DNA from 3 places in the Streptomyces sp. SudanB5_2050 genome. Region 3 is predicted to be linked to each of the others. Evidence: riboswitches for the same ligand, from Rfam matches in the RefSeq annotation. Region 3 holds a riboswitch; each other region holds the start of a gene.
What was found. A riboswitch is a leader RNA that binds a small molecule or an ion and turns the genes downstream of it on or off. The one in region 3 is predicted to bind cyclic di-AMP.

Region 1 (9,993 bases), 2.4 Mb from region 3:
CGCCGGCACTTCGCACCCCACTCCTCGGCCGGGGCGGGCACCGTCAGGTTGACACCGAAGCGGTACGGACGGGACATGAACTCTCCTCGCGCGGGCGGGAATTCGGGCTCCCGCAGTCAACCACCCGCGCCCGGCGGCCGTCAGCGCCTTCGCCCGCCCCGCCCCGCCCTTGCCGTTGCTAGCGTTCCGGCGCTAGCTTCGAGGTATGGCGAAGACCAGGAAGGCCCAGCTGAACGTCCGGGTGGACGAGGGCACCGCCCGGGCCGCCCGGGAGCGGGCCGTGGCCCGGGGGATGAGCGTCAACCGCTACATCGAGGAACTGGTCCGGCAGGACACCGGTGAGTCCGGCCGCGCCTTCGTGGAGGCGGCCGCCGACTTCATGCGGCAGTACGAGAAGGTCTTCGCCGAGGAGGTCGGCGAGGGACAGGGCCGCCGCTGAGCCGTCGCGCGCACCCCGATGAACGACCTCACGATCGATCTCGCCTGGCTGCTCATGCTCGCCGAACAGCGCACCCCCGGCGACCCCCAGGTCACCGACTGGGGCGCGCTGGTGGCGGCCGTCGCCCGCCACCGGGCCGAGATATTCGACACCCCCGTCTACGACGGTCCGCACGCCCGGGCGGCCGCGCTGCTCCAGCTGCTGATCCACGTCCCCGCCCTGGAGCGTTCCAACGCCCTGTTCGCCTCCGCCGTCGCCTACGCCTATCTGGTCGCCAGCGGCGTCGAGATCACCACCACCGCCGAGCGGGTGCGGGACCTCGCCCTGCTGGTCAAGAAGGGCGACGCGTCGGTCGACGCCATCGCGGACGAGCTGCGCCGGTGGAGCGCGTGACTACGCCCCGTCGCCGGGCGGGCGCCACGCCGTACCGAGCACGCAGTAGGAACTCGGCAGCGCCGGGCCGTTCTCCGGCATCGTCATCCGCCGGTAGGGCCCCAGCGTGAAGCCGGCCTCGCGCAGCGAGGCGACCGGCTCCCGGGACAGGTGGCAGCCACCGCTCAGCGGCGGCCACAGCGTCCGGTCGAGCGCACGCTGGGTGAAGGCCATCACCCGGCCGCCGCCGGCGCCGTGCTCGAAGAACCGCACCTCACCGCCGGGGCGCAGCACCCGCCGCACTTCGCTCAGGGCCCGCGGTACGTCGCGGACACTGCACAGCACCAGCGACACCACGGCCGCGTCGAACGCCTCGCTCTTGACCGGCAGCGCCTCGGCCGCGCCCGGTGCCACGTCCACCGGCACGTGGGCGCGCAGCGCCGCCTCGACGGCCAACTGCCGCAGCACGCGCTCCGGTTCGACGGCCACGACCTCGGAGACGGTGCCCGGGTAGTGGGAGAAGTTCAGTCCGTTGCCCGCGCCGATCTCGATCACCCGCCCGGACAGCCCGGCGAGCAGCCGCTCGCGCACGCGCCCCATGCCCATACGGGTCTCGGCGCGCACGCTGAACCGGGCGTAGCAGCGGGCGAACAGCGGATGGTGCACGGCGTCCCGCGGAACGGCGCGGGAACGGGCGGATCGGGCCGGCATGGGGGCCTCCCTCACGAGGTGGTGCCTCACCGTGATTGTCCCCCGCCCGCCCGTCCCGCATCCACCGCACACCCGTCCGTTTCCGTGCCCCGGGCGTGCCGGCCGGCGGACCCGGGGCACGGACGCGGAGGCGTTCGCCCGGCGGCGCGCGGTCAGGGCGCCTCCCGCCGGGCGAACACCTCCGCGTCCCACGTGCCCTCCAGCCGAGGCGCCAGCCAGTGCGGCGCCGAGGAGCGGAAGGCGGCGGGCGCGAGGGCGGCCGCCCCGGCCGGAACGGCGCCCAGGAGCGGCGCGCCGGCCACGTCGGGGAGGTCCGCGAGGTTGCAGCGCGCGGCGAGGTCCGGGGCCTCGGGCCAGCTGCCGATCACCACGCCCGGCAGGTCCAGGCCGCGGGAGCGCAGCTCGCGCGCGGTCAGCTCCGTGGTGTTGAGCGTGCCCAGCCCGGCCGGGACCACGAGCAGCACCGGCGCGCCCAGCAGCCCGGCGACGTCCGCCAGGGTCCCGCCGGCCGCGTCGAACCGCACGAGCAATCCGCCCGCGCCCTCGACCAGCACCAGGTCGTGCTCGGTGGCCAGCTTCGCCGCCGCCTCCGCCACGTCGTGCGGACGCACCGGCGCCAGGCGGGCCCGGCGCGCCGCCGTGGCCGGCGCCAGCGGCTCCGGGTAGCGGGCGACCTCCGCCGCCGTCACGCCGCCCGCGAGACGCGCCACCTCCCGCGCGTCCCCCGGCTCGTCCGGCCCCACGCCCGTCTGCGCGGCCTTCAGCACGGCCACCGACCGGCCGGCCGCCAGCGCCGTGGCGGCGACGGCCGCGGTCACGACCGTCTTGCCGATCTCCGTGCCCGTCCCCGTGATCACCAGTACCGGCATGTCATCCCTCCCGTGCCGCCGCGCACACGGCGCGCGCGATCCGTGCCACGTCCGCGTCGCCCGTCACGTACGGCGGCATCGTGTAGACCAGATCGCGGAACGGCCGCAGCCACACACCCTCGCGCACCGCCGCGGCCGTCGCCGCGCGCATGTCGACGGCGTGGTCGAGCTGCACCACGCCGATCGCCCCGAGCACGCGTACGTCCCTCACTCCCGGCAGTTCGCCGGCGGGCGCCAGACCCTCGCGCAGCCCCGACTCGATCCGCTTGACCTCCGCGAGCCAGTCCTGGCCGAGCAGCAGTCCGATGGAAGCGCAGGCCACGGCGGCCGCCAGCGGATTCCCCATGAACGTCGGCCCGTGGGCCAGCACCGGCACCTCGCCCCGCGAGATCCCCTCGGCCACCTCGGAGGTGCACAGCGTGGCCGCCATCGTCAGATAGCCGCCGGTCAGTGCCTTGCCCACGCACATCACGTCCGGCGTCACGGCCGCGTGCTCCGCCGCGAACAGCGCGCCCGTGCGCCCGAAGCCGGTCGCGATCTCGTCGAACACCAGCAGCACGCCGTGCGCGTCGCACGCCTCCCGGAGCACCCGCAGATACGCGGGGGAGTGGAACCGCATCCCGCCCGCGCCCTGCACCACGGGCTCGACGATCACGGCGGCCAGTTCGCCGGCGTGCCGCTCGATCGAGGCGCGCAGATGATCCGCGTACGTCTCCTCGTACTCCGTCGGCGGCGCGTCCGCGAAGACCTGGCGCGGCAGGACGCCCTGCCACAGCTCGTGCATCCCGCCCTCGGGGTCGCACACCGACATCGGCTGCCAGGTGTCGCCGTGATAGCCGCCGCGCCAGGTCAGCAGGCGCCGCTTCTCCGGCCGGCCCAGCGAGCGCCAGTACTGCAGGCACATCTTCACCGCGACCTCGACGGAGACCGAGCCGGAGTCGGCGAGGAAGACGTGCTCCAGGCCCTCGGGCGACATGTCGACAAGGATTTTCGCCAGTCGCACGGCCGGCTCGTGGGTGAGCCCGCCGAACATCACGTGGCTCATGCGCTCCAACTGCTCGCGCGCGGCCTCGTTGAGGACCGGATGGTTGTAGCCGTGGATCGCCGACCACCAGGACGACATCCCGTCGACCAGCTCGCCCGAGCCGTCGGCCGGGCGCAGCCGCACCCCGCTCGCCGACTCCACGACGAGCGGGTCCTGCCGGCCGGGCATGGGGCCGTACGGATGCCAGACGTGCCGCCGGTCGAGCGCCAGCAGCTCGTCCACGGTCAGCGCGGGCTCAGGCATTGGGCGCGAGGTCCGTTCCGGCACCACGGCGGCGCACGGCGACCAGGTCCGTGCGCGGCTCGCCGGCCACCGCGGGCACGGCGCCGGCGCCCTTCTCGGCCGGGGCGGAGCCGCAGAGGCTCCCTCCCTCGTGCGCGGAGCCGCAGCCCCCGCCCTCACCGTGCGACCCGCAGCCCGCGCCTTCCCCGTGCGAACCGCATCCGCCCCGGTCCGCGACCCGGTGCTCCGGCAGCGTCACCTCTCCGGCGCCCTCCACCTCGAACCCGGCGTCCGCGATCATCTCCAGGTCCGCCCGGCCGGCCTGCCCCTCGCTGGTGAGGTAGTCGCCGAGGAAGATGGAGTTGGCCAGGTGCAGGGCGAGCGGCTGCATCGTGCGCAGATGGACCTCGCGCCCACCCGCGATGCGCACCTCGACGTCCGGGCAGACGAACCGCGTCATCGCCAGGATGCGCAGGCACCGCTGCGGGGTGAGGTGCCACTCCTTGGCGAGCGGCGTGCCCTCCATCGGGATCAGGAAGTTGACCGGCACCGAGTCCGGGTCCAGCTCCCGCAGCGAGAAGACCACGTCGACCAGGTCCTCGTCGCTCTCGCCCATGCCCGCGATCAGCCCGGAGCAGGCGGACAGCCCGGCGGCGTGCGCCTTGTTGACCGTGTCCACCCGGTCGGCGTACGTGTGCGTGGTCGTGATGTCCCCGTACGTCGCCTCGGACGTGTTGAGGTTGTGGTTGTAGGCGTCGGCACCGGCCTCGCGCAGCCGCTCCGCCTGGCCGTCGGAGAGCAGGCCCAGACAGGCGCACACCTCGACGGCCTCGTTCTGCTCCTTGATGGCCTTGATGGTGTCCGAGACCCGGTCCACGTCCCGGTCGGTCGGACCGCGCCCGCTGGCCACCAGGCACACCCGCTTGGCACCCCCGGCCACGCCCGCGGCGGCGGCCTGCGACGCCTGGTCGGGCTTGAGCCAGGTGTACTTGAGGATCTCGGCCTTGGAGCCGAGCCGCTGCGAGCAGTAGGAGCAGTCCTCGGGGCACAGGCCCGACTTGAGGTTGACGAGGTAGTTGAGCTTCACCCGGCGGCCGAACCAGTGCCGGCGCACCTTGCCGGCCGCGGCCACCACATCGAGCAGGTCGTCGTCGGAAGTGGCGAGGACGGCAAGGGCCTCCTCGCGGGTCGGCGACTCACGCCGAAGCCCCTTGTTCACCAGCGTGTTCAGCAGGTCCATGAGAGCCGATCCTGTCCTACGGGGCCACCCGGGGCCAAGGAGAGTTTGCACAACACTGACAGATCACCGTGTGGGTATTGCCACACCTCGCGGGGGTGGCGGTACCGCTATCGTCTGTCCACTGCCTACAAAACCGACGGAGGACCGATCCATGGCGTTCGGCTGGATCGACGAGCAGGCCCTGGTGCGCCGCCGGGCGGGCCTCGTACGGACTCTGCGCCCCCGGCCGGCCGACTCGCCGCTGCTGGACCTGGCCAGCAACGACTACCTCGGACTGGCCCGGCACCCGGAGGTCACCGAGGGCGCGGCGCGGGCCGCGCGGGCCTGGGGCGCCGGGGCGACCGGCTCCCGGCTGGTGACCGGGACGACCGAACTGCACGCCGAACTCGAACGCGAACTCGCCGACTTCTGCGGCTTCGAGGCCGCGCTCGTCTTCTCCTCCGGCTACGCGGCCAACCTCGCCGCGGTGACCGCGCTGGCCCCGCACGGCTCCCTCGTCGTCTCCGACGCGGGCAACCACGCCTCGCTGATCGACGGCTGCCGGCTGGCGCGCGGCACGACCCAGGTGGTGGGGCACGCGGACCCGGACGCCGTGCGCAAGGCCCTGGCGACGCACGAGGGGCCCGCGGTCGCCGTCTCCGACACGGTCTTCTCGGTCGACGGCGACGCGGCGCCGCTGGCCGCGCTCGCGCAGGTGTGCCGCGCGTACGGGGCCGGACTGGTCGTGGACGACGCGCACGGCCTCGGGGTCCTCGGCGAGGGCGGGCGGGGTGCCGCGCGGGAGGCGGGTCTCGCGGGCGCGGACGACGTCGTCGTGACGGTGACGCTGTCCAAGTCGCTCGGCAGCCAGGGCGGCGCCGTGCTCGGGCCCGCCGAGGTGATCGAGCATCTGGTCAACGCGGCCCGCACGTTCATCTTCGACACCGGTCTCGCCCCCGCGGCGGCGGGCGGGGCGCTGGCGGCGCTGACACTGCTGCGCCGCGAGCCCGAACGGGCGGCGCGGGCGCGGGCGGTGGCGGCCGAACTGCACGCACGCCTGACCGCCGAGGGGCTGTCCGCGGTGCGTCCGGACGCCGCGGTCGTCTCGGTGCGCGCGCCCTCCCCGGAGGGGGCCGTCCGGTGGGCGGCCGACTGTCGTGCGGCCGGCCTGGCCGTGGGGTGCTTCCGCCCTCCCTCCGTGCCCGACGGCATCTCACGGCTCAGGCTGACCGCCCGTGCGGACCTCTCCGGGGTACAGATCGAACGCGCTGTGCGGGTCATCGGCGAAACGCGACCATGAGTCGGCGTGACACGGCCGTGCGCCGTCCGATGCCCGCCCGGATCAGCCGCTGTGGATGGCGGCGGTGAACGACGCCCAGCTCCCCGGGGAGAAGAGCAGCGCGGGTCCGGCCGGATCCTTGGAGTCGCGTACGGCGAGCAGACCGGCCCAGGGGCCGTCCGACGGCCGGGCCGTCTCCACACAGTTGTTCGCTCCGGTGCTGTAGCTGCTGCGCAGCCATCGCGCACCGGGCAGCGCCGTACTCACGGGGACGTTCCGGGGACGTGCCGACGTGGAATCCGACGTGGTGCCTGACATGGTGCCTCCTTACGCGCCTGCCGCGGTCGCGGCGATGAAGTCCAACGAGTCCTCGGGCGAAAGGGCATGAACCAGAAGGGCGTTGAAGGCCTCGGTGTAGGCCTCTACGTCTTCTTTCCGTTCGAGGTGCAGGCTACTCGTCAAGTGGTCGAGAACAACCACGTCCAGATCAGAAGTGCTCGAAAAAGAGAAGATTACGAAAGGGCCGGTGACACCGATGTGCGCCCCGGCGGCGAACGGCAGGACCCGGAGCGCGACATGGGGGAGGCGTGCGGCCTCGACCAGCCGCTCCAGCTGACGGGCCATGACCCCGGGCCCGCCCACCTCGCGCCGCAGCACCGCCTCGTCCAGGACCGCGCTCAGCTCAAGCGGCGGCTCGGCCCGCAGCACGTCCTGGCGGGCCAGCCGCACCTCCACCAGCGTGTCCAGCCGCTCCTCCGACAGTCCGTCCACCGCGGCGTGCGTCACCGCGCGGGCGTACTCGGGCGTCTGGAGCAGGCCGGGGACCACCGTGGTCTCCAGCGTGCGCATCGCGCTCGCCTGCGACTCCAGGCTGATGAAGTCGCGGTAGGTCGGCGGGAGCACCCCGCGATAGGCGTGCCACCAGTGATTCCGGCCCCCGCCCGGCCCGTCGGTGCCGGCCAGCACCTCCAGCAGCTCCCGCAACTGGGCGTCGTCCACGCCATAGGCGTCCAGCAGTAACCGCACGTCGGCCGGTTTCGCCCCGCTCGTGCCGGTCTCGATCCGGCTGACCTTCGACTGGTGCCAGCCCACCAGCCGGGCCGCCTCACCGCTGGTGATCCCCGCCGATGTGCGCAGGGCGCGCAGTTCGGCGCCCAGCTTCCGGCGGCGCACCACGGGACCGTGCTGCATGGGCCACTCCTCTACTCCTGACGAGCCGCCCACATACGCTCTGGGGTCGCAGAGTTCACCGCATCGAGCGACAGATATATGCATATCTTGGTGGATCGCCGCCCTTCGCGGGCCGGGTGATGGCAGTCTGGCGGCGAAGCACCAGTCCGGGACCGTACTCGAACCAGCCGCTCCGTGTCGGACTGCGGTCCCGTGGGAAAGGGACGACGTCGCCATGGCAGACCATCTGGAAGCATCCGTCACTCTGCCGAGCGATCCCGCCTCGGTGGCCGCCGCGCGGTCCTACGTGGTCGGCACACTGGCGGAGTGGGGACTGCCGGCGGAGGCGGAGGTGTCGGAGACCGTTCGGCTCATCGTCTCGGAGCTGGCGACCAACGCGGTCCAGCACACGTTCGGCCAGTCGCCCACGTTCACGGTGGACCTCGCGCTCGACCGCGACGAGCGGCTGCGCCTGGGCGTCACCGACAGCCATCCCCGGTTCCCCAAACGCCTGCCGGCCGCCGTCCAGCAGGACAACGGCCGGGGCATGGTGATCATCCGCTGGCTGACGGCGGAGTGCGGCGGCAAGCTGAGGGTGCGCCCGACACGCGAGGGCGGCAAGACCGTCTCCATCGAGCTTCCCTGGACGCCGCCGGACGGCGCCGGAGGGGTGACGGCGGGTCAGGACACCGTCACCCTCCCCGGCCGGGCTACTTGACCCGGCCGTACCAGACGCTGCCGGTCCAGATCTTCTGCAGGCGCACCACGTCCCCGGTCTTCGGGGCGTGCCAGATCTTGCCCTTCCCGGCGTAGATGCCGACGTGGTAGACACTGCGGCCCGAGTGGAAGAAGACCAGGTCACCGGCCTTGCGGTTGCCGGCCGAAATGTGCCGGGTCTTGTTGTACTGCTGGGCCGCCGTGCGCGGCAGCTTCTTGCCGGCCTTCTTGAACGAATACAGCGTCAGCCCGGAGCAGTCGAACCTGTGTGGTCCCACGGCGCCCCATGCGTACGGTGAGCCCTTCTTGGAGGCCGCGATCTGGAGCGCCTTGGTGGCGTGGGCGGCCGCGGACGCCTCGGAGGCGGCACCGGGGACCACGACGGAGCCGCCCACGGCGGCGAGGGTGAGAGCGGAGGCCGTACCGGCACGGGCCATCAGGGACGGGACTCGATTGAGCGCAGACATGCGCAACCCTTCGTCAGCCGCCTGTGAAGGATGACCTGTCGGATTCGGGCTGGCGAAGTTGCCCGGCCGCACGGATGCGGCTTCACCCCAAGGGTCACTCGGCCCGGCGTCGTCCTCCCGGAGACGGCCGTACCGGCGACCCGTCGTGCTCGGGTCCTCCACTCCTGCCGATCCACTCCTGTCGACCGGTCGTCCGGACGGCGGCAGGACTCGGCGTCCGCCCGGACCGCCCCGCCGCTGCGGCGGGGGCTTGTCGTCAGTCACGGATCTTGTCCCGTCCGGTGGGAAAATCCCAACGGAACGTGCCCTTTGTGTTGTTACTCACCACTCACCCGTTCGGGTGGACGCCCCTTCGTTCGACGTCTCGCCGCCCGTCAGGGCGACGTCGGGACCAGCGGCGCGAGCCGAAACGGCGGTGCCGGGGCGGACGGCCCGCGCAACCCGGGGCGGTCCCGAATCGGAGGTGTTCCTACGCTGAAAGGGGGTAAGCCGTTTGGTCCGTTTCGATGCCGTGCGCACGGGGGCCCGGACGGCGGGTCTCAGTCGGCGGGGTGCCGCGGGATGGCGATCCGTGCCGTCCGCCGCTCGCCGTCCAGTACCCGAAGGGCCCGGGCGAGCGTGCTCGCGTGCACTTCCGTCTCGCCCCTGCGGTGCATCAGTGCCAGCGCGTCGCGCAGGGCGCTCGCCTTGCCGACCAGCGCCTGGGCGGCGCGCAGTCCGCCGTAGGTGTCGCCGTCCCGTGCCGGGTTGATGCGTCCGAGCAGGTCCACGACCTCCAGGTAACGGTCGATCAGCTCGGCCTCCGCGCGGGTCAGGGCCGGCAGCGGAGGGGGCTCCGGTGGCAGCATCGGCGGCTCACCTCGCGCCGGGCGTGTGCCGCGGCGGGACCCCGCGGCCGGGCACGATCCGGTCCACCAGGCCGTACTCCAGCGCCTGGCGCGCGTCCAGCACGGTCTCCCGTTCGAGGTCCGCGCCCACCTGCTCCGGGGTGCGGCCGGTGTGCCGTACGAGGATCTCCTCCAGCCGGGCGCGGACGCGGGCCAGTTCGCCCGCCCGGACGGCCAGGTCGCGGGCCTGCCCGTGGACCGGCTCGGTCAGGGAGGGCTGGTGGATCACCACCCGTGCGCCGGGCAGCACGGCGCGCTTGCCGGGCGTGCCCGCCGCGAGCAGGACCGCGGCGGGCGGACCGGCCTGTCCCAGACAGGTCGTCGCCACGTCGCAGGCGATGTGGCGCATCGTGTCGTAGATCGCCGTCATGGCGGTGAAGGAGCCGCCGGGGGAGTTGACGTACAGGGCGATGTCGCGGTCCGGGTCCTGGTGCTCCAGGTACAGGAGCTGTGCCGGCACGTCGTTCGCCGAGGTGTCGTCGATCGGTGTTCCCAGGAAGACGATCCGTTCCTCCAGCAGCTTGGCGTACGGGTCCAGCGCCCGCTGCCCGGCACCGGTGCGCTCGGTGAACTCGGGCAGGACGTGACGGGCGGAC
Region 2 (10,092 bases), 2.9 Mb from region 3:
GTGGACGTGGGGAGTGGGCCGGTGGTGGGCGTGGGGCGGGTCGTCATCCGGCCGGGTCCCGGTGGGTGGGCTCCAGCGGGGCCGGTTCCTCGGGAGGCGGGTCCCTGTGCTGCTGGGCCTCCGCGAGGCCGACGCCACGCTGGAAGGCGGCCATCAGGCCGGGGTCGTGACCGGCGTACTGCTCGGGTTCCTGGCGGGGTGCGGGGCCGCCGCGCAGTTGCGGTGCGATGTGCTCCTGGGCGCGACGCCGGGGCAGTCGGGGCTTGCCCATGGTGCCGCGCACCGCGCTGTGGCGGGGGACGGGCGGAGTGGCCGCGTGTTCGGCGATGACACCCCGGTCGGCGGGCCGGACCCCGGGCACGGCGGCGGCCGGCGTCGGCCGGTCCCCACGGGCGCCGCGCACGGGCAGGGGAAGGGGCTCGCCCCGGCCCGTGGAGCGGGGCGCCTCGGGCCCGGACGCGCCGGGCTCGTGCGGGGCGTGGGGGGCGGGGGCGTGCGAGGTCGGCGCCGCGGTGACGGGCGCGTGGGTGACCGTCCCCGGCGGCGAGGGCTCCGAGGGGGCGGGCGCGACGGAGGCGGGGACGGTCCCCGGCCCGGAGGGGGCGGGGGCGTCGGGGAGCCGCTGCGCCACGGGGGTCAGGGACGCCGGGTGCGCCTCGGGCGCCGAGTGCCCGACGGGTGCCGAGTGCCCGACGGATGCCGGGGCCACCGGGGTTGCCGGGGACGGCGGGGACGTGACGGCTGCCGTGGACGGCTGGGGTGTGGCGGGGCGCGGGTGCTGCCGGGGCGGCGGGACGGGCACCGGCTCCGCGCCCGTGCCCTCCCCCGTCCGGGCCCCGCCTCCGGGCAGCGCGCCCGGTTCCCCGCCCAACAGGGCCTGCGGCACGACCAGTACGGCCTGGACACCGCCGTAGATGTTGGTCTGCAGGCGGACGGTGATGCCGTGCCGCTTGGCGAGCTGGGAGACGACGTACAGTCCGATGCGGCCGTCCGCGAGCAGACGCGCGACGTTGACCTGGTCGGGGTCGGCGAGCAGGGCGTTCATCCGGCTCTGCTCGGCGACGGGCATGCCGAGTCCGCGGTCCTCGACCTCCACGGCGAGCCCGGAGGTGACCAGGTTGGCCCGCATCAGCACCTGGGTCTGCGGGGCGGAGAACAGGGTGGCGTTCTCGACGAGTTCGGCGAGCAGGTGGATGACGTCGGCGACGGCGTGGCCGCGCAGGGTGCCGTCGATCGGGGGGACCAGCCGGACCCGTGAGTACTGCTCGACCTCGGCGATGGCCGAGCGCAGCACCTCGGTCATGTCCACCGGGTTGCTCCACTGCCGGCGGGAGACGGCGCCGCCGAGGACGGCGAGGTTCTCGGCGTGGCGACGGATGCGGGTGGCGAGGTGGTCGACGTGGAAGAGGCCCTTGAGGAGATCGGGGTCCTCGATCTCGTTCTCCAGCTCGTCCAGGATGGAGATCTCCCGGTGCACCAGGGACTGCAGGCGCCGGGCCAGGTTGACGAAGACCTCCAGCTTCTGCTCGCTGCCCGCCTGGCTGGAGAGCTGGGCCGCCCGCACGACGGCCTCGACGGCGCCGTCGTGGGCGCGGGACAGGTCGGCGGCGAGCAGTTCGAAGTCGTCGGCGTCGTCCGGCGGTCCGCCGCGCGGCTTGCGCGGTGACGGGGTCTCCCCGCGCCGCAGTGCCTCGACCACGGCGCGCAGATCGCCCTCCCCGCGCGCGGTACTGCGCCGCAGGGCCCCGACGCGCTCGTGGACGGACCGGGCGGCGCGGTCGGCGGCCACGGCGGCGATGACGACGGCGGCGACGGTCACCGAGACGGCTCCGGCGAGCACACCCCACAGGACCAGACCGGGCCGGACTCCCGTGGACCGGACGGTGAACAGGACGACCGCGCAGGAGCTGAGGGCGACCGCGACCGGCGGCAGCACGGCCAGACGCAGCAACTGGGGCCGTATGTGGGTCTCGTGCAGTGCGGGAGCGGTGCGGGAGGCCGGCCGGCCGTGCCGCCCGCCCTCGCGGCGGTCCGCTCGCGCGGCCGGGGCGCGGAGGTGAGACATCGGGGTCCTCGTACTGGTCCGTTGGTCCGTCGGGCCTGGGGTGCGCGCGTCGGACGGACGCCACGCGGACAGGCGACCTACGTCGCCCGACGGACACTGACAGTAGTCGCCCGAGCATCATGTGCGAGGGGCAGTTGCCAAAGTCCCTCGGACAACGTCCCGCTCTGGTATGAGGCCTCGTACGACAGCCCGATAACCCGGTGAAGCTTCCGCTCCGGAAGCGCTCCGGACCGGTCGGACTCGATCGGATTCGGTCACATGGAGTGACGGGTGACGGCGTCAACCGCCCGATACGAATGGGCTATTGACGCACCGATGCGGTCCGAGCGGCGCGGACGCGTGGTTCGACTGCTTCCGCGGCGAGGTCCGCGCCCAGCGACGCCGACGCGCCCCGGTCGGGACGTCTCCGCACCCTCCCCTCCCTAGTCCCCGCTCGCCCTCACCGCTCCCCCGCGAGGTCGAGATCACCCCTGCTCGTCCCGGCCGCACCCTCGGTGTTCCGGGGACGGCGCCACGGGTGCGCGATCGGGCCCGACACCGCCCGCCACCACGGCTCCACCGGCAGCTTCCCCGCCGGCTCGAACGGCTCCCCCGGCCGCGGGAACGCCACCGCCTGCCCGGCTTCCTCGGCCGCGTCCTTGGTCCACTCCCCCGGCTCCGCCCACGCGTGCGGCGCCAGGTTGAAGGTCCCCCAGTGGATCGGCAGCAGGACACCGCCCGGCCGGCCCTGCTGAAGGTCCAGGTGGGCGCGGACGCCTTCCTCGGGCGTCATGTGGATGTCCGGCCAGAACTCGGCGTACGCCCCCAGCTGGATCATCGTCGCGTCGAACGGGCCGTGCGCGGCGCCGATGTCCCGGAAGCCGTCGAAGTAGCCCGTGTCCCCGCTGTGGTAGACGCGGTGCTCCTCGCCGGCCACGACCCAGGACGCCCACAGGGTGTGCTGGGTGTTGCGCAGGCCGCGCCCGCAGAAGTGCCGGGCCGGGGTGGCGGTGAGGGTGAGGCCGCCGACGCGCGTCGACTCGTGCCAGTCCAGCTCGCGCAGCCGGTCGGCGGACACGCCCCAGTGTTCGAGGTGGGCGCCGACCCCGAGCGGCACCGCGAAGAGGGTGTCCGTGCCGGCCAGCGCCTTGATGGTGGGCAGGTCCAGGTGGTCGTAGTGGTCGTGGGAGATGACGACGACGTCGACCGGGCCCAGGGACGCCGACGGCACGGGGACCGGGTGCAGCCGCTTGGGGCCGGCGAACGGGAACGGGGAGCAGCGCTCGCCCCACACCGGGTCGAAGAGCACCCGCTGCCCGTCGATCTCGGCGAGCACGCTGGAGTGGCCCATCCAGGTCAGGCGCAGTCCGGTGGCGGGCGGCCGGGCGAGGTCGGCGAGCGTGGTGGCGTGCACGGGGACCGGGCCCCGCGGCGCACGGCTTCGCCGCGACTCCTTGTCGAAGTAGACCCTGGCGAAGTCACGGGCCGATCCGGAAGGCCGGGTCCGGGCGGTGCCGCCGGGGTTCTGGAAGACGCCGTCACGGAAGTGGGGCGAGCGGCGGATGCGCGCCATGCGGGCGCCGGTCGGGTCCGCGCCGAAGGCCGCGGGCAGGGGCAGGCGGAGCCCCTGCTTCGGGGAACGGGATGCGGCCACGGTGCCTCCAGGTGATGTGGTCGAGGTCTCCATTGTCGTCGTGTCCGACTCTCGTCCGACGTCACTCGAACGACCGATGTCACATCCGTGTTCCCCTCCTCCGTCCTATTGGTGAGGGCGCCCGGCCGGAGCGTCCGCAAGCACACCGCACGACCGACGGACAGGAAGGTGGCCCCCATGGCCCGCGTCTCGCTCACCCCGCCCCGGACGCTCTTCTTCCGCGCCGTGGAGTGGTACTCCCGGCGCACCTACGGAAAGGTCCTCGACCCCGGCAAGGCGCTCGCCCACAACCCGCGGGTGCTCTGGGGCGACCTGCGCTTCGAGCAGTCCGTGGCCGGGTGGAACAAGCTGGACTCCGACCTGAAGGCACTCGCCGTGATGGCCTCGGCCGCCTCGATCGGCTGCTCCTGGTGCATGGACTTCGGCTACTGGGAGAACGCCGAGCGCGGCATGGACCGTCGCAAGCTCCACGACGTGCCGGTGTGGCGGGACAGCGACGCCTACACCCCGCTGGAGCGGGACGTCATGGAGTACGCCGAGGCGATGACGGCGACACCGCCCCAGGTCGGCGACGACCTCGCCGGGCGGCTGCGGACGGCGCTGGGCGAGCCGGCCTTCGTGGAGCTGACGGCCATCGTCGCCGTCGAGAACCTGCGGTCCCGCATCAACGCGGCGCTGGATCTGACCAGCCAGGGGTTCAAGGATGCGTGCGAGGTGCCCGGCACCGGACGCACCGGACGCACCGAGGCGAGCACCGGCACGGGCACGGCCGCCGCGACGACCGACTGAGCGGCGGGGTGCCAGAGAGCCGCGGGCCGCCGTAGGCGCAGCTCACGACGGCTGCGGCGGCCCCGGCTCCGGGCGTCTGTATAGGGTGGCGGGCGTGGGGAGAGTCCGATTGAGTGTGGCGCAGCGGCGCGAGGAGCTGCTGCGCGCGGCCCTGGACCAGATATCGGCGCGGGGTGTGGCGGCGTTGCGGATCGCCGACGTGGCCGCCGCGCTCGGCGTCAGCAACGCGCTGGTGCTCTACCACTTCTCCACCAAGGAGAAGCTCGTCGCCGCCGCCTTCGCGCACGCCGCCCAGGACGATCTCGCCCACCTGCGCAAGCTGCTGGGCCGCCGCACCTCGGCACTGCGCCGGCTGCGGGCGGCGGTGCGGTGGTACGCCCCGACCGGGCAGGCCAAGGGCTGGCGACTGTGGATCGAGGGCTGGGCGGTGGCGCTGCGCGAGCCCGCGCTGCGCGACGTCGCGCGGGACCTGGACCGGCAGTGGAAGGCGGAGATCGCCGGAGTGATCGCCGAGGGTGTGGCGGCCGGCGAGTTCCGCTGCGCGGACCCCGACGGTGCCGCCCTGCGTCTGACGGCGTTCCTCGACGGACTGGCCGTGCAGCTCACCTCGTACGCGGGGACGGTGTCGAGGGCGCGGGCCCGGGAGTGGACGGACGAGGCGCTGGCCCGGGAGCTGGGTCTGGACCGCGAGGCGGTCTCCGCCCGGCCGGCACCGCGCGGCTGACCCGAATCCCCCCGGCCGGCACCGCCCGTCCGACCCGGGTCGCCCGCTCCACGGTGACCGCCCCGCGGTGACCGCCCCCGGCGACCGGGTCGACGGATCACGGCGGGTACGTCAGGCCACCGAGGCGATCCGCATCTTGATGTCGTCCGGCGACAGCGTCCCCTTGGCGATCACGTGGTCGCCGGAGGACTCGCCGCGCAGCCGGCGCCCGATCCACGGCACCAGATACTCCCGGGCCCAGTGCACGTCGTCCCGCCGGATGCCCAGAGTGCCGCGGGGCGGCAGCGGCGGCCAGGGCTGGTCGGGGTCGGCGGGGACGGGCAGGCCGAGGACCTGGCCCGCGCGCAGCGCCACGCGTGTGTGCCCCTCCGGTGACAGGTGCAGGCGGTCCGCGTCCCACGCCCTGCGGTCCTGGACGGTGCGCAGCGACCACAGGTCGAGCACGGGGCAGCCGTAGCGGTCGGCGATGGCGCGGACGTGTCCGTTGTAGGTGGCGATCTTGCCGCGCAGGTGCTTCAGGACGGGCACCCCACGGGTGTCGAACCCGGTCGTCACCAGCACCGTGCCCGCCGCGGCGGCCAGCGCGGCCACCGCCCGCTCGAAGCGCTCGGCCACCTCGTCGGGGTCGGTGCCGGGCCGGATGATGTCGTTGCCGCCCGCACAGAACGAGACCAGATCCGGCGCGAGTTCGACGGCCCGGGGCACCTGCTCCGCCACGATCTGGTCGAGCAGCCTGCCGCGCACGGCGAGGTTGGTGTACGTGAAGTCGCCCTCGGGGCGCCGGTCCGCGAGCAGTACGGCGAACCGGTCGGCCCAGCCGACGAACGCCCCGTCGGGGCCGGGGTCGCCGACGCCCTCGGTGAAGCTGTCCCCCACCGCCACGTACGACCCGATCACTGCTCTGCTGTCACTCTTCGAATCGTCTGCCACGTCGGCCCATCCTCCACCTTGGAATGTGACCTACGCGACCGTAGGAAAGGGTTGACGTGCGGTGAGAAACACCACGCCTAAAGTGTTCGCCAATTCAGGAATACGCCGGACACGTGCCGGACACCGCGAAATGGCCGAAGGCCGGACCCGGGGATCGGGGTCCGGCCTTCGGCGGCGCGCAGACCGCGCCGAGGCGTCGTCAGAGGGAGACGCCGTGCGAGCGCAGGTAGGCGATCGGGTCCACGTCCGAGCCGTAGTCCGGGGTGGTGCGGATCTCGAAGTGCAGGTGCGGGCCGGTCACGTTGCCGGTGGCACCGGAGAGGCCGACCTGCTGACCCGCCGTCACGGACTGGCCGGCCGAGACGGAGAGGGAGGACAGGTGGGCGTACTGGGCGTAGTGGCCGTCGGCGAGCTGGATGACGACCTGGTTGCCGTAGGCGCCGCCCCAGCCGGCGGAGACGACGGTGCCCGCGCCGACGGCCTTGAGGGAGGTGCCGGTCGGGACGACGAAGTCGGTGCCGGTGTGGTAGCCGCTGGACCACATGCTGCCGGTCTGGTGGTACGGGGTACCGACGGTGCCGCCCGGGACGGGGGAGGTGAAGCCGCTGGTGGTACCGGCGGACTGGGTGCTCTTGCCCGAGGACCCGGAGGACTCGGCGGAGTCGGTGGAGTCGGCGGAGTCGGCGGAGGACGCCTTCGCGGCCTTGGAGGACTTCTCCGCCTCGGCCGGCTCGGCCTTCTCGGCGGAGGACTGCGAGGCCGGCTTCTCCGCCTGGGCGGGCTTCTCGGCGGCGGGCTGCCCGGACTTGGCGGCCGGTCCGTCGATCGAGAGCTTCAGACCGGGGTGGATCAGGGACGGGTCGGCGCCGACGGCCTCGCGGTTGTCCGCGTAGAGCTTCTTCCAACCGCCGTCGACGTCCTGCTCGTCGGCGATCTTCGAGAGGTAGTCACCGCTCTTCACGGTGTACGTGCGCGAGTCGGCGTTCTTCTCGGCGGCGGCCTTCTTCGCCGACGCCGGAACTCCCTGCACGGCCTGCTCGGAGACCGGGTGCGCGGGGGCCGCCTGGGCTGCGGCGGCGCCCATCAGCGGGAGCGCGAGCGCGGCGCCGCCGGTGGAGGCGACGGCGATGGTGCGGGTCAGGCGCATGGCCCTGGTACGGCGGTGCTTACCCTTCGCGGGCATGTCGAATTCCTCTCCGGCGCCTACGAGGTGAGCTGTCGGGTTCGGGCTGGAGATGCCCGGCCGCGTCTGGACGCGGCTTCACCCCGAGCCGTTCCGGGAACCGGAACAGGCATTCGTACCTGTGGGTCCCCCGCTCCTGCCGTGTACGGGTGGTGGATGAGTGCGGGCTCCGGTCGGCGGCAGGATTAGGCGTCCGTCCGGATCGGTGGTGAACGTAAGGGACCAAGACGCACAGGGACAAGCGAGAGGTTGCGTTCACGGGTGTTCCGATTGATCCATTACCGGATTCCGCCGTCACCCTCCGTCGATTCCGGAAGCGTGTTTTCCCGTAAACAGCCATGAAAACCGCGTGAATTACGTGAACATGACGGGCAACGCACCGTCACGGGTATGACGCTGCTCACGCGCTTCCCCGCCAGTCACTCTCATTCCAGAGCGAGTTGGAATCAATGCTGCAATTCGGACAGAAAGCCCAGAAGCGGTGTACTCGGATTACTTCGCCCCCTTGAGGCCGGGGCACCGTGCCGTATCGTCGACTCGTGCCCGTCGGCGAGCGGCGTCGGCGGGGCGGAGTGGGAGGAGCCCCCGTGACGCAGCAGGTGCCGTCGACCGAACCCGAGCTGGCCGGGGTGCGCAACTTCCGGGACGTGGGCGGGCTGCCGACCGTGGACGGCCGGCGGGTCCGCCAGGGGGTGCTGTTCCGCAGCGGCCACCTCGCGCACGCCACCGGTGAGGACGCCGCGTTCCTGGCCTCGCTGGGCCTGCACACGATCTTCGACTTCCGCAACGCGGCCGACCAGAAGCTCGAGGGCCCGGACGTCGAGCTGCCGGGCGTGCGCAACGTGAACCTGCCGCTGAGCGACCCGGCCGACGGCGCCGAGTTCTGGAAGATGGTCCGCGACGGCGACCTCGACCAGCTCCGCTCGATCCTGGCGGACGGCAAGGGAGCCGACCGGATGATCGGCTCCTACCGCTTGATCATCAAGGAGCGCACGGCGGAGCACTCCCGGGTGCTGCACGCGCTCGCCGAGGACAGCGTCCCCGCCCTGATGCACTGCGCGGCCGGCAAGGACCGCGCGGGCCTGTCGATCGCGGTCACGCTGCTCGCCCTGGGCGTGGAGCGCGAGGCCGTCGTCGAGGACTACCTGAAGTCGAACGCCACCCACCGCCGGTACAAGGTGCGTCGCAGCGGCTCCGCCGCCTCGGCCTACTCCCCCGAGGTCATGGAGCTGCTCAGCCCGCTCTTCGACGCGCGCGCCGAGTACCTGGCGGCGGCCTTCGAGACGATCGACGAGACCTGGGGCGGGGTCGACGCCTACCTGGAGCAGGGTCTGCGGATCACTCCGGAGACCCGGGAGCGGCTGCGCGAGCGGCTGCTGGACTGAGCCCGGCGCTCACCGGCTGTTGGCGCCCACCTCGAAGAGCAGGTAGATGAAGCCAGCGAAGACGTGCCCCACGATGAGGTAGATGAACAGCCGCACCCACAGGGCGCGCGGAAACTTGTCCTGGAGGTTCATGGCGTCTCTCCCGAGGCGGGGTGGGTCGTCGTGGGGGCGGGGCCCAGGCACAGCGCGGCCGTCGGACTCTGCAGCAGGGTGTGGACGAAGAGCAGGTCGACCCCGTCGGGGTCCTGGGCGGCGATCCGGTGCGGGGTGAGCGAGTCGAAGTGCGCTCCGTCGCCCGGACCGAGCAGGTGCACGGTGTCCCCGAGCCGCAGGCGCAGCCGGCCCCGGAGCACATGGAGCCATTCCTCGCCCGGGTGGACCCGCACGATGTCGCCCTGGGAGCCGTGCGGCACGTGCACCCGCAGGGCCTGCATGCCGCGGCCGGCCCCGCCGGCCTGCCAGTACGTCCAGCCGCCGGCGTACGTCGGCTCCATGGCGTCGGCCCGGACGACCGCGTCCCGGTCCGGGGCCGTCTCGCCCAGCAGTTCCGAGACGGTCGTACCGTAGACACGGGCGAGCGCGAGCAGCATCGGCAGCGAGGGCTGGCGCTGCCCGGTCTCCAGCCGGGAGAGGTGGGCGGGCGACAGCCCGGCGGCGCGGGCCGCCGCCTCCAGGGTGAGGGCGGCCCTGCGCCGCAGGGACCGCAGCTGCGGTGCCACGACGGACACCGCGTCCGCCGCCGCCTCGGGCGCCGGGGGCCCGGTCTCGTGGGAGGTCATGGCTCCTATTCAGCCCGAACTTTGCCCCACAGGCAATTTTCTTGCCCGAGAGGCAAAATCCGAGGCCGGTGCCCCTCCGGCGACCGGTCGCCGCCTCTGCGGCTAGCGGTTGGCCACCGCCTGTCTCACCAGGGTCTTGCCGAAGTCCCACATCAGTCCGCCGCCGTTGTGCGCGTCGTCCATCACCTCCGTGAAGGCGTCGACGAAGCGGTCGGCGTCCGCCGTGTCGACGATCAGCGGCGGGATCAGCTTGATGACCTCCAGGTGGTCGCCGGAGACCTGGGTCAGGACGTGGTGGCGCTGGAGCAACGGCACCACGACCATCTGCGCGAAGAGTCCCTTGCGCGCCGTCTGGAGCATCGTCCAGCGACTGCGCAGCCCGAGGGACCGGGGCCGGCCGAACTCGATGCCGATCATCAGCCCCCGGCCGCGGACGTCGGCGAGCAGCTCGTAGCGGTCCACCAGCTCGGCGAGCCGGGTCTTCAGCCGCTCCCCCACCGCGGCGGCGTTCGCCACGATCTCCTCGTTCTCCATCACGGACAGCACCGCGAGCCCGGCGGCCATGGCCTGCGCGTTGGACCCGAAGCTCGCCGAGTGGACCTGC
Region 3 (10,092 bases):
GACCGGCACCTCGGGCTTGTCGAAGTGGGTGTAGTAGAGGTCGATGTGGTCGGTGCCCAGGCGGCGCAGCGAGGCGTCGGCGGCGGCCTTGATGTTCGCGGCGCTCAGCCCGGGGTACTCGGGGTGCTGGCTGACCTTGGTGGCGAGGACGACGTCATCCCGGTTGCCGCGGGCCGCGAGCCACTTGCCGAGGACGGTCTCGGACTCGCCGCCGCTGTTGCCGTCGACCCAGGCGGAGTAGGAGTCGGCGGTGTCGATGAAGTTGCCGCCCGCCGCCGTGTAGGCGTCCAGGACGGCGAAGGAGGTGTCCTGGTCCGCGGTCCATCCGAAGACGTTGCCGCCGAGGGCGAGGGGGAAGACCTCCAGGTCGGAGGAGCCGAGCTTGCGCAGAGAAGTCATGTACCGCGTCAACGAGCCCGGCGGACCCCGCGATTCCGTAAGCGGGGCAAAGTTCCCGTAAACCGGCAGCCCTGACGTCGGGGGGTCGCCGTCAGGACCGCCGGGGATCAGGAGGGGCGATCGGCGTGTGCGGCGTGGCTCAGGGGGTGAGGCCCTTGCTCTGCAGCCATGCCAACGGGTCGAGGCTGCCGCCGCCGGCCGTGTGGACCTCCATGTGGAGGTGGGCGCCGGTGACGTTGCCGGTGGCGCCGACGCGGCCGATGACGTCGCCGGTGGTGACCTTCTGGCCGACGCTGACGTTGATGGAGGACTGGTGGGCGTACCAGATCTCGGTGCCGTCGTCGAGGGTGAGCACGGTCTTGTAGCCGTAGGAGCCCTCGTAGCCGGCCGACGTGATGGTGCCGCTGTGCACCGCCTTGAGCAGCGTGCCCGTGGGGGCGGCGAAGTCGAGGCCGGTGTGGTGGCCGGAGGCCCAGTAGGGGCCTGCCTGGCCGAAGGTCGAGGAGATCGTGTACGAGGAGGTCGGCAGCGTGAACTGCTTGGCCAGCTTCGCGAGACGCTCGGCCTCGGCCTTCTTCGCGGCCTCCTCCTCCGCCTTCTTCTTGGCGGCGGCGGCCTTGGCCTTGGCCTCCTTCTCCGCCTTGGCGGCCGCTTCCGCGGCGGCCTTCTCGGCGGCGGCCTGCGCCTGGGCGGCGGCCTTGCTCTCGACCTGGGCCTGCTGCTGCTCGGCCTGCGCCATGATGCGGGCGCGCAGCGACTCGCCGGCGTCGGCGCCGCTCTCCTGCCCGGTGCCGGCGGAGGCCGCGGCGATGCCGCTGAGCGGGGTGGCGGACCCCTCGGGCTCGGGCTCCTCGTCGGAGATGAGCGAGCCGACGTTGGGCAGGTCCGGCATGGAGATCGACACCGGCGGCTTGCCGGTCTGCGCGCTGGCCATCCCGCCCGCGCCGACGGCGGCTATGACACCGACGCCGAGGACGGTGGAGCTGCGGGCGAGTCCGCCGCGCTGCTTGGCGACGCGGTGCCGGCCGCGCACGGGGCGGATGGACTCCGCGGTGGGGTTCCACTCCTCCCAGGGGCCCTCTTCGGCGCGGTGGACGTCGTAGCCGAAGGTGTCGGTGTCGTGCCGGCTGGGCACGAACGGGGCCTCGGGGGCAGGCCGGTTGGACGCCACGTGGGCGTACTCCTTTCCTTCCTTTCGCCTACCGGGTTAGCTGACGGGTTCGGAGCAGGAAGGTCTCCTACGCGCGTGATCAGCCGTGGAGACACGGCGGGTCACGCCCGATTCACCCCAAGTGGTGGTTCCCCGGTTCCCTTACGGGATTCGGCGCGTGCGCACGGAGCCGCCTTCTGTGACGGCTGGGACGACCGCGCTGCGTTATCGAACGTTAATAGACGCGGGGCTCGGATTCCAAGCCGTTCCGCTTGATCATTAACGAAATCCGGGCGGACACACGCCTCACGCACGGTGAAAACCGGGCGAGTTGACCGACCTTCAGCATCACTTTCCGCATCCGCCCCACCTGACGGTGTGTCAGTTGTTATGCGGAGGGCGCTTGCTCCGTCACCGGGCGTGATCAGGGGCGCCGTACGGCGAGCAGCGCCATGTCGTCGGCCATGCCGCCGCCGGAATGCCGGCGCACGTCCTCGGCGAGCGCGTCGAGCAGGTCCGCCGGATGCCGGAACACGTGGCCGGCCAGCCGCTCGTGCGGATCGTAGAACTCGCCCTCGGCGTCCCGGGCTTCCGACAGCCCGTCGGTGTAGAGCAGCAGCGTCGCCCCGGCGGGGAACGGCGCCTGCTCCGCCCGGTCGGGCCACACGCCCAGTTCCCCCATCCCGAGCGGCAGCGCGGACTCCCGGGCGGGCAGCGGGTGCAGGGTGCCGTCGGCGTACAGCAGAAGGGGCGGCGGATGTCCCCGGTTGAGGATGCGCACCACCCCGTCGCCGTGCGGGAGTTCGGCGAGCACGGCGGTGGTGAAGCCCTCGAAGGCGTCCAGGCCGTCGCGCCGGGTGCCCTCACGGGCCAGCGCCCGCTCCAGGCGCTGCGCCACCGCCTCCAGCGTCGCCTCCTGCTCGGCGGCCTCCCGGAACGCGCCGATCACGACGGCGACGGCGGCCACCGCGCCCATGCCCTTGCCCCGCACGTCACCGACGACGAGCCGGACCCCGCGCGGGCTGTCCTGCACCGCGTAGAGGTCGCCGCCGATGAACGCGTCGGCCTGCGCGGCCTCGTAGCAGGCGGCGATCTCGAACCCGCCGATCCGCTCGGCGGGTTCGGGCAGCACCGCCCGCTGGGCGGCCTCGGCGATCTCGCGGACGGAGACGAGCTGCTCGCCGGCGCGGCGGACGAAGGCGTTGACGAAGACGGCGAGCACGGCCACCGTCGCGATGGTGATCAGCTCCGTGAGGGAGTCGACGTAGTGGATGACCTCCTTGCGCAGCTGGAGTCCGACGACGACGGCGACCACGGTGATCCCGGTGAGGACCGTCCCACGCCGGGAGTAGACGGCCGCGGCGACCAGTGGCGCCGCCGTGTAGAGGGGACCGGCGGTGAAGTACCGGGGGGTGAAGCTGTCGTACAGGACGGCGATGACGATCAGCAGCGCCGGCAGCAGGCGCACCAGGACGCGCCCGTACCGGTTCCGGCGGCGCCGTCCGGCCGCGGCCGGCGGGACCTCCGAGGCGTCGCCCAGGCCGGGGTCGGGCACGGGATCGCCGGGGAGCCGGCCGCCGGCCCTGGCGTGCGCTCCCTCGCCGTCCACGTCACCTGGCCGCACCACTCGTCTCCCGCCACCCCGCACGTCCACGCCGCCTGTCGTCCCGTGCTCCAGGTTTCCCGGGGCGCTCGGGGGCGGCGAGCCGTGCGGACCGAACGGGTGAACGCACGGAGGTGAGGACACGGGAGGGGACGCGGACGCACCGAAGGCCGGAACCCTTTCGGATTCCGGCCTTCGGCCTTCAGTAGCGGGGACAGGATTTGAACCTGCGACCTCTGGGTTATGAGCCCAGCGAGCTACCGAGCTGCTCCACCCCGCGTCGTTGTGTCTCCAGTGTACGTCATCCCGGGGGTCCGGCGCACACGCGTATGCGCCTACCCCTCCAGATGGCGGTTCGGCGCCTTCGCCCGCTCCTCGTACTCCGGCAGTACGACGACGACGGCACCCCCCGCGGCGAGCACTCCGCTGCCGTTCGCCCCCGGCACGAAGGTGTCCGGCTCGCGCCAGGCCGTGACCACGCGGCGCGCCCCCGCGTCGAGGATCAGCCGGGCGCACGGGACCGGCCGGGAGGCGCGGCGGGCGCACGGCTCCAGGCTGGAGTACACGGTGGCCCCGGCGAGCCGGGGGTCGTCCGGGGTGATCTTGGCGAGCGCGGCCTCCTCCGCGTGCACGGCGGGGTCGCCGCCCTCCCGGGAGTACCCGCGCGCCAGCTCCGTCCCGTCGGCGGCGACCACGACCGCCCCCACGCTGAAGGCGGTCCGCGAGGGCGGGCACAGCTCGGCCAGCTCGCAGGCGAGCGCCAGCCAGTGCCGGTCGGCGGCGGCCACCCGGTCGCCGGTGCCGGGCGCCGTCGGCAGGTACCGCGCCAGTACGACGTCCTCGATGCGCCGCGACTCCACCAGCCTGAGCCGGCCGCTCTGGTACCCGCCGGGCCCGAACAGCCGGGGCGCGTCCGGGTCGCCCACGAGCAGCGGCGCGAGGACGAGCTGCAGTTCGTCGGCGAGTCCCCGGCGCAGCAGCTGGGTGTGCACGGTCCCCCCGCCCTCGACCATCAGCCGCCGCACGCCCCGCCGGTCGTGCAGGTGCTCCAGCGCCGCGCGCCAGTCGAACGCCGCTCCGAGCGGCACGACGTCGGCGGCGAGACCGAGGGTCCGGGCCCGCCGGGCGCCCTCGTCCGTGGTGAGCAGCACCTTGTCCCCGCCCGTGTGCCAGAACCGTGCCGCCGGGTCCAGCTCGCCGGTGGCGCTGACGGTGACCTTGAGGGGGTACTCCGTCCGCCCCGCCGCGACCCGGGCGGCCCGCCGCTCGGCGGAGTTCACCAGCAGCCGCGGGTTGTCGGCGCGGATCGTGCCGGCACCGACGAGGATCGCGTCGACGGACGCGCGCACCTCGTCGACGCGGTCGAAGTCGGCCGGGGAGGAGAGCAGGAGCCGTTCGGGGCCGGTGTCGTCCAGGTACCCGTCGAGGGAGACGGCGGCGGAGAGGAGGACGTACGGCAGGGGCATGGGCGAACTCCGCTGAGGCGGGCGGGCGGCAGGTCGGCGCGCCCCCGGAAACGACGACGGGACCGCCGTCCGACGGTCCCGTCCGCACGGGTAGGCCCTGTGGGACTCGAACCCACAACCAATGGATTAAAAGTCCACTGCTCTGCCAATTGAGCTAAGGGCCCAGGGGGTGTTGCGCGGTGTTGCGTGATGTTGCCACACCGAGCATAGCCCGACGCGGCCGGGACGCCGATCGGGTATCCGGGTCACGGCCGCGTCGTGGACGCGTCGGCCGGCGGTGCTACGGGTCCACCGGCTCGGGGGCGTTCGCGCGGGCCGCCGCGCGGGCCCGGGTGCGTTCGTGGTCGGGGTTGAGGAACCAGTGGCGGGCCGAGGCCAGCCACCAGGTCGCCGCGAAGCCGAGGACGACGAGGACGGCGACGGGGGCGTAGTTGAAGGTCTCCGGGGTGACCGGGGAGACCTGCGGCAGTATGAACAGGACCGTGATGACGCAGACCCAGCTGACCGCGATCACGCCCACCGGCTGCGACCAGCGGCCCAGGTGCCACGGTCCCCGCTCGAAGGCGGCCCCCTTGCGCACCCGCAGCAGGGTCGGGATGACGTAGGCGATGTAGAGGCCGATGACGGCGATCGAGGTCACCGCCGCGTACGCGGTGACGTTGATCAGGTAGGGCAGGCCCAGGGCGAGTGCGCCGAGTGCGGCCAGCCAGACGGCGGCGACCGGGGTGCGGGTGCGCGGGTTCACGGTGTGCCAGACGTGCGAGAAGGGCAGCGCGCCGTCGCGGGAGAAGGCGTAGATCATGCGGCTGTTGGCCGTCACCGACGCCATCCCGCAGAACAGCTGGGCTCCGATGACGACGAGGAGGAGCAGCTTGCCGGCGGTGGCGCCGAGCGCGTCGAGCAGGATCTGCGCGGGCGGCGCGCCGGTGGGCGACGTCAGGGCGCCCTCGTAGGACTGGATGGCGAAGGTGAAACCGAGGAGGAGGACGAAGCCGGCGATCCAGGAGGTCCAGATGGAGCGGACGATTCCCTGGGGGCCGGCCGTGGACGCGTCGTGCGTCTCCTCGGTCATGTGGGCGGACGCGTCGTAGCCGGTGAAGGTGTACTGGGCCATCAGGAGCCCGATGAGGACCACGTAGACGCCGCTGCCCCAGCCGGTGTTGTTGACGAACTCGCCGAAGACGAAGGACGCCGACTGGTGGTGGTCCGGCGCGAAGGTCAGCGCGCCGACGATCACCGCGACGCCGACCACGTGCCACCAGACGCTGATGCTGTTGAGGAGGCCGACGATGCGGACGCCGAAGGTGTTCAGCAAGCCGTGCAGGACCAGGATGGCCGCGAAGAGCAGGATCGTGCGGCCCGGGGTGACCTCGAAGCCGAACTGGAGGTTCAGGTAGGCGCCGAGGAAGGACGCGGCGCCGAAGTCGATGCCGGCGGTGACCGCGACCTGGCCCAGCACGTTGAACCAGCCCGTGAACCAGGCCCAGGCGGCGGCCGTCCGGGCCGGTGCCAGGCGGTGGGCCCAGAAGTACAGGCCCGCCGAGGTCGGGTACGCCGAGCAGATCTCGGCCATCGCCAGGCCGACGAAGAGGGTCATCAGGCCCACGGCGACCCAGCCCCAGGTGATGACGGCGGGACCGCCCGTGTTCATGCCGAAGAGATAGAGGGTCAGGCAGCCCGAGAGCACCGAGATGATGGTGAAGGAGACCGCGTAGTTGGAGAACGCCGACATGCGGCGGGCCAGAACCTGGGTGTAGCCGAGCTGGGCCAGCCGTTCCTCGTCCGAGAGCCCGCTCGCCTTGGCGTCATCTGTCATGCCCCCAGCAATTCCCAGAGAGTCGACGTGACATGCGTCACTCTGTGGCCGGAAATCGGTGCGACGCACGGGCAGACGGAAGCGCCGTGGCCCCCACCCGGTGAGGGTGGGGGCCACGGCGCTCGGTACTACCGCTCGGCGTCGGCCGGAGGATCAGCCGTTGCGCTTCCAGCGCGGCTTGTCGTCACGACGACCGAAGGACGAGCCACGGTGGTCGTCGCGGCGACCGTACGGGCGGTCGTGACCGCCGGAGCGGAAGCCGGGACGGTCGCCCTGGCGGTCACGGTTGAACGGACGGTCGCTGCCGCGGTGGCCACCGCGGTCGTCACGACGCTCGAAGGAGCGGCCGCCACGGTCGTCGCGGCGCTCGAAGGAACGGCCGCCACGGTCGTCACGGCGGTCGTTGCGGTCGTCACGGCGGAAGCCGCCACGGTCACCGCGGTCGTCACGACGGTCATCGCGGCGGAAGCCACCGCGGTCGTCACGGCGCTCGAACGAACGGCCGCCACGGTCGTCACGGCGCTCGAACGAACGGCCACCGCGGTCGTCACGACGGTCGTCCCGACGGAAGCCACCGCGGTCGTCACGGCGCTCGAACGAACGGCCGCCACGGTCGTCACGACGGTCGTTGCGGTCGTCACGGCGGAAGCCGCCACGGTCACCGCGGTCGTCACGACGGTCATCGCGGCGGAAACCGCCACGGTCGTCACGGCGCTCGAAGGAACGGCCGCCACGGTCGTCACGGCGCTCGTTGCGGTCGTCACGGCGGTCGAAGGAACGGTCCCGGCCGCCGCTCCGCTCGGCCTTCTCCACGTCCCGGGCGCCGGGCTGCTCGGGCACCACGACCTCGGCCTGAGCCTCGGTCGCGGCGGCGGCGACCTCGGCCAGCACCGCCTCGGGGTCCTCGCCCCGCTCGCGCGCGACCCTGGCGACCAGTCGGTCCGCCTCCTCACGCAGCTCGCCGGCGCGGCGCTGGGCCCGCTCCAGCTCCTTGGTGAGCTGGGCGACCTCGCGCTCGGCCTGCTGGGCCGCGTTGCCCGCGGACTCGGCCTGGACCTCGGTCATCGACCGGGCGCCGGTGATCTCGGCGACCTCCGGGTCGAAGGCCGCGCCGCCCTGGATGATGTGGCGCGTGGCGTCGACGCCCGCGTCCTCCATCAGCCGGAAGATCTGACGGCGCTGGTGCGGCAGGGAGAGGGAGACGACGGTGCCGGTGCGGCCCGCGCGCGCCGTACGGCCGGCGCGGTGCAGGTAGTCCTTGTGGTCGCCGGCCGGGTCCACGTTCAGGACCAGGTCGATGCCGTCGACGTGGATGCCGCGGGCGGCGACGTCGGTGGCGACCAGGACGTTGACGTAACCGTCCTTGAAGTCGGCCAGCGTGCGGGTGCGCGCGCCCTGGGTCATGCCGCCGTGCAGGGCGTCCGCCTTCACGCCGGACTCGCGCAGCTGGTCGGCGACGCGGTCGGCGCCCAGCTGGGTGCGGACGAAGATGATGGTGCGGCCCTTGCGGGAGGCGATGGCCGCGGTGACCGGCGCCTTGTCCTTGGGCTTCACGACCAGGATGTGGTGCGACATGGTCGTCACGGCGCCCTGGGCGGCGTCGACCTCGTGGAGGGCCGGGTCCTTCAGGTACCGGTCGACCAGGGTCTTGATCTCGTTCTCCATGGTCGCGGAGAACAGCATCCGCTGACCGCCCGCCGGGACCTGGTCGAGCAGCTCGGTGACCTCGGGCAGGAAGCCCAGGTCGGACATCTGGTCGGCCTCGTCGAGGACCGCGATCTCCACGTTCTCCAGGGAGCAGGCGCCGCGGTTGATGATGTCGCGCAGCCGGCCCGGGGTGGCGACCAGGATGTCGACGCCCTTCTCCAGGGCGTAGATCTGGTTGCCCATCGAGGTGCCGCCGCAGACGACCTTCATCCGCAGGCCGACGACGTCGCCGTACGGCTGGAGCGCGTCGGCCACCTGCATGGCCAGCTCGCGGGTCGGGGTGAGGATGACGGCGCGGGGCTTGTGCTTCTCGGTGCGGCCGCCGGCCAGCTGCGCCAGGGTCGGCAGACCGAAGGAGAGGGTCTTGCCGGAGCCGGTGCGACCCCGGCCGAGGATGTCCTTGCCGGCCAGGGCGTCCGGGATGGTCGCGGCCTGGATCGGGAAGGGGGTGGTCACGCCGTTCTGCGCGAGCTTGCGCACGATGCCCTCGGGCAGGCCCAGGTCGGCGAAGGTCGTCTCGGGAGCGGCCTCGACGGCCTCGGTCCCGGCGTTCTCGACGGCCTCGGGGATGTCGGCGTTCTCGGGCACGACGACGTGATCAGTACTGATGATGGACATGCGAATGCGAAACCTTCCGGAGTCTCTCGTCGGCACGCGCCCGTCAACTCCGTGAATCGCGATTCGCAATACGACCGCCTCGATGCGGTCCACCACGGCAAAGGAGAGTACGCGCCACACGGCGCGCTCTGCGGTGGCGCCGGGCAAATGGGATCAAACGATCTACCACCATACGCACCCCACACCCCGGAAGGCAAACCGAGCGACGCACGGCCGGCACATGCCCAGCTCAGCGCCATTGTCCGGTGATCGCCTACACCGGCGCCCCGGCCGTCGGCGCCGGCTCCCGCCAGGCCAGTTGTGTGCCCGGGGGCTCGTGCGCCGACGAGGAGGGCTCCGCGGTCGTCGGCTCCGGCGTCGGCGTGGGGGGTGGCTCCTCGGTCGGCGTCGGCTCCGGCTCGGCCGTCCGCGTCGGCTGCTGCGGGGGCGGTGTCCGGGTCGGCGCGGGTTCGCCGCCCCCGCCCTGCGCCGGCGGCGTCCGGGTCGCGCCGGCGGGCGGCCCGACGGACGGCGACGCGTCCGGACCCGCGCCGTCCTCGCGGTCGCCCCGGCCCTCGTCGTCCCCGCCCTTGCCCTTGCCCTTGCCCCCGCCCGTCTTGTCCTTGCCGCGCCCGCGCCCCTCGTCGGCCGCGGCCGCGCCGTACCCGGCGTTGCCGCCCACCGCGGAAGCGCCGTCCGGGGCCGCACCGCCACGCTCACCGGCGGAGTGCGACGGCGTGGCGCCCCCGCCGGACGCGTCGTCGCCGACGCTCATGCAGCCGGCGGCGGCGACGACGGCCACGGCGGTGGCGGCCAGACGAACGGGTACGTACAAGGGGCGCACGGGCGGCCACCTCCGGGGGTCAAGGAGTCGCCGTGCCCAACTCCCCTCACCCACAAGAGGACACGCGTCCGGCGAGTCGGACTTGACCCGAGCGCGTCACACCGGCACGGGGGCACCCCCCGTACCCGGACGCGTCACACCCGCACGGATGCGCTCCCCGTACCCGGACGCGTCACGCCCCCACGGACCCGCTCACCCGTACCCGAGCGCGTGCAGCCGCGCGTCGTCGATCCCGAAGTGGTGCGCGATCTCGTGCACCACGGTGACCTCGGTCTCCGCGACGACGTCGTCCCGCGTCTCGCAGAACCGCAGGGTCGGCCCCCGGTAGATGGTGATCCGGTCCGGCAGCACGCCCGCGTACCACTCCCCGCGCTCCGTCAGCGGCGTCCCCTCGTACAGCCCGAGCAGCTCGGGATCGTCGGCCGGCGGCTCGTCCTCGACGAACACCGCGACGTTGTCCATCAGCCGCGTCAGCTCCGGCGGAATCCGGTCCAGCGCCTCGGCGACCAG

Region 1: another riboswitch for cyclic di-AMP. It lies ahead of ACFZP7_RS05805 (C40 family peptidase); the one in region 3 lies ahead of ACFZP7_RS16700 (M23 family metallopeptidase).
Region 2: another riboswitch for cyclic di-AMP. It lies ahead of ACFZP7_RS29450 (peptidoglycan DD-metalloendopeptidase family protein); the one in region 3 lies ahead of ACFZP7_RS16700 (M23 family metallopeptidase).

Annotation. Positions count from the first base shown of each region.
Region 1 covers NZ_OZ186760.1:1,336,018-1,346,010, reverse strand. The annotation lists gene ACFZP7_RS05860 (LLM class F420-dependent oxidoreductase) at 1-77, opposite strand, end outside; gene ACFZP7_RS05855 (hypothetical protein) at 206-439, shown strand; gene ACFZP7_RS05850 (hypothetical protein) at 458-832, shown strand; gene ACFZP7_RS05845 (class I SAM-dependent methyltransferase) at 833-1,522, opposite strand; gene bioD (dethiobiotin synthase) at 1,675-2,391, opposite strand; gene ACFZP7_RS05835 (adenosylmethionine--8-amino-7-oxononanoate transaminase) at 2,393-3,679, opposite strand; gene bioB (biotin synthase BioB) at 3,672-4,898, opposite strand; gene ACFZP7_RS05825 (8-amino-7-oxononanoate synthase) at 5,050-6,177, shown strand; gene ACFZP7_RS05820 (DUF397 domain-containing protein) at 6,220-6,474, opposite strand; gene ACFZP7_RS05815 (helix-turn-helix transcriptional regulator) at 6,484-7,347, opposite strand; gene ACFZP7_RS05810 (ATP-binding protein) at 7,562-8,044, shown strand; gene ACFZP7_RS05805 (C40 family peptidase) at 8,037-8,510, opposite strand; cyclic di-AMP (ydaO/yuaA leader) riboswitch at 8,514-8,658, opposite strand; gene ACFZP7_RS05800 (hypothetical protein) at 9,050-9,358, opposite strand; gene ACFZP7_RS05795 (ATP-dependent Clp protease proteolytic subunit) at 9,366-9,993, opposite strand, start outside.
Region 2 covers NZ_OZ186760.1:6,678,038-6,688,129, reverse strand. The annotation lists gene ACFZP7_RS29475 (ATP-binding protein) at 44-2,065, opposite strand; gene ACFZP7_RS29470 (MBL fold metallo-hydrolase) at 2,505-3,698, opposite strand; gene ACFZP7_RS29465 (carboxymuconolactone decarboxylase family protein) at 3,876-4,487, shown strand; gene ACFZP7_RS29460 (TetR/AcrR family transcriptional regulator) at 4,582-5,211, shown strand; gene ACFZP7_RS29455 (SGNH/GDSL hydrolase family protein) at 5,323-6,108, opposite strand; gene ACFZP7_RS29450 (peptidoglycan DD-metalloendopeptidase family protein) at 6,341-7,324, opposite strand; cyclic di-AMP (ydaO/yuaA leader) riboswitch at 7,329-7,486, opposite strand; gene ACFZP7_RS29445 (tyrosine-protein phosphatase) at 7,912-8,709, shown strand; gene ACFZP7_RS29440 (DUF6126 family protein) at 8,719-8,841, opposite strand; gene ACFZP7_RS29435 (helix-turn-helix domain-containing protein) at 8,838-9,488, opposite strand; gene ACFZP7_RS29430 (aspartate aminotransferase family protein) at 9,591-10,092, opposite strand, start outside.
Region 3 covers NZ_OZ186760.1:3,757,025-3,767,116, forward strand. The annotation lists gene ACFZP7_RS16695 (aldo/keto reductase) at 1-399, opposite strand, end outside; gene ACFZP7_RS16700 (M23 family metallopeptidase) at 539-1,570, opposite strand; cyclic di-AMP (ydaO/yuaA leader) riboswitch at 1,582-1,736, opposite strand; gene ACFZP7_RS16705 (PP2C family protein-serine/threonine phosphatase) at 1,974-3,158, opposite strand; tRNA gene ACFZP7_RS16710 (tRNA-Met) at 3,359-3,432, opposite strand; gene ACFZP7_RS16715 (dihydrofolate reductase family protein) at 3,488-4,618, opposite strand; tRNA gene ACFZP7_RS16720 (tRNA-Lys) at 4,710-4,782, opposite strand; gene ACFZP7_RS16725 (amino acid permease) at 4,899-6,434, opposite strand; gene ACFZP7_RS16730 (DEAD/DEAH box helicase) at 6,588-8,759, opposite strand; gene ACFZP7_RS16735 (hypothetical protein) at 9,013-9,582, opposite strand; gene ACFZP7_RS16740 (metallopeptidase family protein) at 9,775-10,092, opposite strand, start outside.